One region of the Gordonia prachuapensis genome, then DNA from elsewhere that is predicted to be linked to it. Evidence: riboswitches for the same ligand, from Rfam matches in the RefSeq annotation. Region 1 holds a riboswitch; the other holds the start of a gene.
The links. A riboswitch is a leader RNA that binds a small molecule or an ion and turns the genes downstream of it on or off. The one in region 1 is predicted to bind thiamine pyrophosphate.
Positions count from the first base shown of each region.

Region 1 (3,232 bases):
CGATGTTGTGCGGGTTCGCGATTCCGAGTCCGGTGCCGATGGGCGAGCCCAGCGGCATCACCGCCGCGACGCCGAGGTCCTGTAGCCGAGCGGCGAGCACCGGGTCGTCGTTGGTGTAGGCCAGGACGGCGAAACCGTCGTCGACCAGGGCGCGCGCGGCATCGAGCAGTTCGATCGGGTCCGGCAGCAAGGTCCGTTCGTCGGAGACCACTTCGAGCTTGACCCAATGGGTTTCGACGGCCTCCCGCGCCAGTTGAGCGGTCAGCACCGCTTCGGCGGTGGTGTGGCATCCGGCGGTGTTCGGCAGGATCACGATGCCCAGGCGACGCAGCAACTCGATCATCCCGGTCCGCGAATCGGGGCTGACCCGCCGGAGTGCGACGGTCGTCAGCTCGGTTCCGGACGCGATCAGGGCACGCTCCAACACGGCGAGATTCGCCGCACCTCCGGTGCCCATGATCAGCCGGGAGGTGAACTCGCGCTCGGCGATCCGCAGTGGGGTGTCGCGTTCGGTCATCGTCATGTTCTCGGTCGTGCTGTCCGTCGTCATGTCATCCTCCCTGGACCGCGGTGACGATCTCGATCCCGGCGCCGTCGTGCAGCGATCGGTCCCACCGGCCTCGGGGCACCACCTCGCCGTCGACGGCGATCGCGATCCCACGCTGCGGCAACCCCATCGCCTCCACCAGATCCCCCACGGAGGCGTCGGTACTCATCTCCCGGGCCTCCCCGTTGACGGTGATCGTCATCATCGAACTCCTCCATCATTCGCGGCGCCGGCGACGCTCTCGGCACGGTCGTTGCCCAATAGCGTCGTCACCACGTCAGCGGTGTACGGCGCCAACAGGATTCCGTTGCGTCCGTGGCCGGTGGCGACGACGACCCGCTCGTCGACTCGGCGGACGACGGGCAGACCGTCGGGGGAACAGGGCCGCAGTCCGGCGCCGGCCTCGATCAGTTCGTAAGTCCGAAGGCCCGGCATCAGCTCCACAGCATCGGACAGCAGGTCCGTCACGCCCCCGACATCCGGGGCGACCGCGGTCTCGTCGAAGGGTTCGTACTGGGTCGCGCCAACGACGACACCATCGTGGCGTGGCACCAGGTACACCGACCGGCCGTGCATGCGAGCCCGCACCACATGCGTCGGCGACGGCACCGACCAGCGGGTGCGGCGTAGCCGCAACACTTCGCCCTTGGCGGCGTACAACCCGAGATCTGCGGCGAGCGCCCGGCTGCCCAGTCCCGCGGCGACGACGATCTCGTCGGCGTCGAGGGCCGACAGATCGGTGACCTCGTCGTCGACGATGTCCCCTCCGCTGTCGGTGATCGCCGTCCGCAGGCGACCGAGCAGCCGACGATTGTCGACGGCGCCTTCGCCGGTGGCGAGAAAGCCGCTGTGCAGTCGCGAGCTCAGTCCCGACTCGAGCTGTCGGATCTCACTCGGGCCGACGGGCCGCAGATCGTCGTGCGCCCGAGGCTGTCGCGCCCAGACGAAGTCGGCGAGGGTCCTGAGGTGCTCGGCGTCGGCGGACGCGGCGGCGACGAAGAGTGAGTCGGTGGCCGCGAGGATCTGCGGGTCGTCCAGCCGCGCCAGCAAGGCCGGCCAACGGCGGACCGACTCCACCGACAACTCCAGCAAAGCGTCCTCGCCGGGGTGCCCCTCTCCCAACGAGCCCAACATCCCCGCCGCCACCCAGGCCGCCCGACGATCGGTCCCGGCGTCGTGGACGCGGACCCGCCAACCGGCATCGATCGCGGCCAATGCGCAGGTCAGGCCGATGACGCCGCCGCCGACGACGGCGAGTTCACGGGTTGTTCGATGGTGTGTGTCGGCATGCGCCACGCAGATCATCCTTCCTTCGCCGGCATTACCCGGATCAGGTCAAACGGTCAGCGGAGGGTCGTTCCGCACTCTCAGCCCGGCGTACCCCGGACTCCCGTGTCGTACTCCTCCAGAGTAGCGGTGACCAGAATCTGCATCGTGAGGGCCGTCCGAGGGGCTATTCCCCTCGGAGCGGCCTGAGGACGCAGATTTTCGTCATGTCCGTGCCGCACGGCCGGACGAGGGAGGCCTTCGTGACGCACGCTCCTTCGTTGCGGGCTCCTCAGGCAGCGGTGGTGACGCACGCTCCTTCGTCGCGGGCTCCTCAGGCAGCGGTGGTGACGCACGCTCCTTCGTCGCGGGCTCCTCAGGCAGCGGTGGTGACGCACGCTCCTTCGTCGCGGGCTCCTCAGGCAACGGTGGTGACGCACGCTCCTTCGTCGCGGGCTCCTCAGGCAGCAGTGGGGTGACGCACTAGCGTGACCATCGTGACCGACATCCGAACCACGAGGATCGCGCGCCTCACCGACTCCCGTCTGTACCTGTGCACCGACGCCCGCCGTGAGCGCGGCGACCTGGTCGACTTCGTGTCCGCCGCGGTGGCCGGTGGGGTCGACATCGTCCAGCTGCGCGACAAGGGCTCACCGGGGGAAGCGGCGTTCGGTGCGCTCGAGGCGCGAGAGGAACTCGAGATCCTGGGGCGGATACGTGAGGTGGTCGACCGCCGTGGCGCGCTGCTCGCCGTCAACGATCGTGCCGACATCGCCTCGCTGGCCGGGGCAGATGTCCTGCACGTCGGCCAGGGCGATCTGCCCGCCGACATGGCCCGGCGGGTGGCCGGAGACGGGATCGCCATCGGCATCTCGACGCACGACACCGACCAGATGCGGCACGCTGTCGACGACGACGATGTCGACTACTTCTGCGTGGGACCGTGCTGGCCGACCCCGACGAAGCCGGGCCGGTCGGCACCCGGCCTCGACCTGGTCGCGGCGGCTGCGGCGACCGGGACCGACAAACCCTGGTTCGCCATCGGAGGCATCGACGCCGATCGCCTCGACGCGGTCACCTCCGCCGGTGCGCGACGAGCCGTGGTGGTCCGCGCCATCACCGCGGCCGAGGACGCCACAACAGCGGCGGCGGAACTCCGCGGCCGCTTCTGAGCTCCCACGCGTCGCCCGTTCGGCCGATAAGTCGGTTGCTACCCGGAACGGGCGAGGTCTATGGTTGGCGCCATCATGATGTGCAAGCAGAGCGCGCTCGTAACCCGCCGCAGCGGGGTCTGATTCGACCGACCCCCCGCTGCGGGGTCGCCTGCGTTGCCTGCCCGTCGGTCTCCATCTCCGATGAGAATTCAGATCCGATGCACACCATTCAGCGTTATCCCAGTCATGGTCATCCCAGTCATGG
Region 1 covers NZ_JAZDUE010000012.1:24,904-28,135, forward strand. The annotation lists gene V1Y59_RS14935 (thiazole synthase) at 1-550, opposite strand, end outside; gene thiS (sulfur carrier protein ThiS) at 552-749, opposite strand; gene thiO (glycine oxidase ThiO) at 749-1,843, opposite strand; TPP riboswitch at 1,837-1,951, opposite strand; gene thiE (thiamine phosphate synthase) at 2,308-2,985, shown strand; gene V1Y59_RS14955 (hypothetical protein) at 3,186-3,232, shown strand, end outside.

Region 2 (3,232 bases), on a different contig from region 1:
GGTGCAGGGGCGCCCGGTCCGGCCGGGGTCACCGCGGTGTCAGTGGTCAACAGGATCGCCTGTCGTCGGGGTACCGTGGCCCCCACTATAGGTTAGGAAAACCTTAACGACCTGACGTTCGAGCATCACTGCATGGGCGAGTGGGCGGCGGCCGAGCCTGGTGGGCCGGTCAGGATTCCGGACCGTTCTCCCGCCAATAGGCCTGCGACTTCACATCCGACTTGCCGAGTTTGTAGTCGTTCTTGAACGACGCGGCGACCGCGCGGGTGCTCTTCATGTCCAGGGCGACGAATCCGAAGTGGTTGGTGGCGTCGAATGCCGCGTCGCGCACCGCATCCGACAGCGCCGGCCCGTCGCGCTTGATCCAGTTGATGGTGTCCTGGTCGCGCAACCGCAGCGGCAGCGTCGTGTCGGACTCATGGACGTATTCGAGCCACACGGTCGCGGGAGCCGACGGATTGGCCGAACCCGAGATCCCGTCGAGCAACGAGTTGATCGCGGGCAGGGCCGCGATGTCGCCGGCGAGCAGCCAGCCCTTCGGCGCCGGGTCGGGGATCGCGAACTTGGAACCCATGAACGTCGACGAGATGGTGTCGCCGGGCCGCGCGGCCTGCGCCCACCGGGCGGCCGCGCCGTCGTGGATGGCGAACTCGAGGAAGAAGGAGTCGGTGGCCGGGTCCGGGTCGACCAGCGTGTAGGCCCGCTGATGCAGCTTGCCGTGCTTGTTCTCGAACCAGATGCGGATCCACATCGTGGGGTGCACCGGACGCTCGGTGAGCAGACCGCCGCCGGTGAAGCCGAGGCGGATGTAGTGGTCGGTTACCGGCTCGTTGCTGGTCACGGTGATCTCGTAATCGTCGGCACCGAGGAGTTTGAGGACCGCCCCCTGCCACCCGCGCGACTTGGTCTTCGTCTGTTCCGCCATGCGACAACGGCCTTCCCTCGACTGCAACAAGCTCTGTCAGGGTAGCCTAACTTAGCCTGCGGAGGCCTCGATACGTCGTCTCGCTGTCGCTCGCCGACTACTCGGCCAGCGAGAGAAGGCGAGCCCGGATTTCCCGCCGGTTGAGTAGCGCCCTTTCCCCGCCGGTTGAGTAGCGCCGCGCGAGCTTGCGAGCCGGCGCGTATCGAAACCCCTGCGAGCCGGGCCATCCCCCGCCGGTTGAGTAGCGCCGCGCGAGCCTGCGAGCCCGGCGCGTATCGAAACCCCCCGCACAACCTCACGCAGGCGCCAGCGCCACAATCCCGGGGTGCGCATCGAGATAGGACTTGGTGAACGAGCACACCGGCCGCAGTCGGGCGCCCTGATCGCGCACGTATCCGATCGCACCGACCATCAGCCGGGTGCCGAGACCGTGCCCGGTGTACTCGTCGTAGAGGACCGTGTGCAGGATCGTGATGGTCGACGTCCCGCCAACCGTCTCTCTGCTGTAGCCCAGGACGCCGACCAGGTCCCCGGCGACCCACAGCTCGAATCGATCCCGGTCTGGATTGTGGACGACCTGCGAGATCTGCTGCAGGATGGCCTGCGCGGACTGCGGTGGTCGATGTCGATGTTTCCGCTGCATGATCCCCTCCTGAGCACTACAGATCACCGTTGCCGAAGCTCCCCTTCCGGCAGCGGTGACGGTCGTTTGTGATTCGTGTCACAGCCTACCTTACGCAGGCGTAGGTCGGCGCGCCGTCGCCCCTGCCCGGCCCCCGACGCAGCGACGTCGTAGGGTTGGGGTGCACCACGGCACCCTCCGTGGTCGACAAATGAACAGCGCGGGGGCTCCCACGATCACCGGGGGCTGAGATGGCGACAGGCGGTCGCCGACCGCCCGAACCTGTCCGGGTAATGCCGGCGTAGGGAGTCGCAATCATGGGAACACGTGTATCCGAAGCTGCCGTCTCGACGGTCACCCAAGGACCGATCGAGGGAAGCAGCAAGCACTACCGCGAGATCGACCATCTCCGTATCCCGGCGCGACGCATCCATCTGACCAACGGCGAGCATCTCGACGTCTACGACACGTCCGGTCCGTACACCGACGCGACCGCGACCATCGACGTCGAGGCGGGCCTGCCACCGACACGGGATGCGTGGCACCGGCCCGAACCGATCGACGGTGCATCGACGCAGTTGGCGTGGGCGCGCGCCGGGATCGTTACCGACGAGATGCGGTTCATCGCCGCTCGCGAAGGTGTGGACGTCGACCTCGTCCGCGAGGAGGTCGCGACGGGCCGGGCGGTGATTCCGGCCAATCACCGTCACCCCGAATCGGAGCCGATGATCATCGGCAAGCGGTTCGCGGTGAAGGTGAACGCGAACATCGGCAACTCGGCTGTCACCAGCTCGATCGCCGAAGAGGTGGAGAAGATGGTGTGGGCCACTCGCTGGGGCGCCGACACCATCATGGATCTGTCCACCGGCAAGGACATCCACATGACCCGGGAGTGGATCATGCGGAACTCACCGGTCCCGGTCGGCACGGTGCCGATTTATCAGGCGCTGGAGAAGGTCAAAGGCGATCCCACCAAGCTGACGTGGGAGATCTACCGCGACACCGTGATCGAGCAGGCCGAACAGGGTGTCGACTACATGACCGTGCACGCCGGTGTGCTGCTGCGCTATGTGCCGCTGGCCGCCCGACGCGTCACCGGCATCGTCTCGCGCGGTGGTTCGATCATGGCGGCGTGGTGTCTGGCGCACCATCAGGAGTCGTTCCTCTACACCCATTACGAGGAGTTGTGCGAGATCTTCGCGCGCTACGACATCACCTTCTCGCTCGGTGACGGCCTCCGCCCGGGATCGATCGCCGACGCCAATGACGAGGCGCAGTTCGCTGAGCTCCGCACGCTCGGAGAGCTGACGAGGATCGCCAAATCGCATGGTGTGCAGGTGATGATCGAGGGCCCCGGTCACGTTCCGATGCACAAGATCGCGGAGAACGTGCGCCTGGAGGAAGAGCTGTGCGAGGAGGCCCCGTTCTACACTCTCGGCCCCCTGGCCACCGACATCGCGCCGGCCTATGACCACATCACGTCGGCGATCGGCGCGGCGATGATCGCGCAGGCCGGCACCGCGATGCTCTGTTACGTCACACCGAAGGAGCACCTCGGTCTGCCGAACCGCGACGACGTGAAGGTCGGGGTGATCACCTACAAGATCGCCGCGCACTCGGCGGATCTCGCCAAGGGCCATCCGGGTGCACAGGAACGCGACGACGCATTGTCCAAGGCGCGCTTC
Region 2 covers NZ_JAZDUE010000002.1:271,566-274,797, forward strand. The annotation lists gene V1Y59_RS03620 (FecCD family ABC transporter permease) at 1-50, opposite strand, end outside; gene V1Y59_RS03625 (siderophore-interacting protein) at 170-925, opposite strand; gene V1Y59_RS03630 (GNAT family N-acetyltransferase) at 1,221-1,568, opposite strand; TPP riboswitch at 1,758-1,872, shown strand; gene thiC (phosphomethylpyrimidine synthase ThiC) at 1,865-3,232, shown strand, end outside.
Region 2: linked by a shared signal. The riboswitch ahead of thiC (phosphomethylpyrimidine synthase ThiC) and the one ahead of thiO (glycine oxidase ThiO) in region 1 are both predicted to bind thiamine pyrophosphate.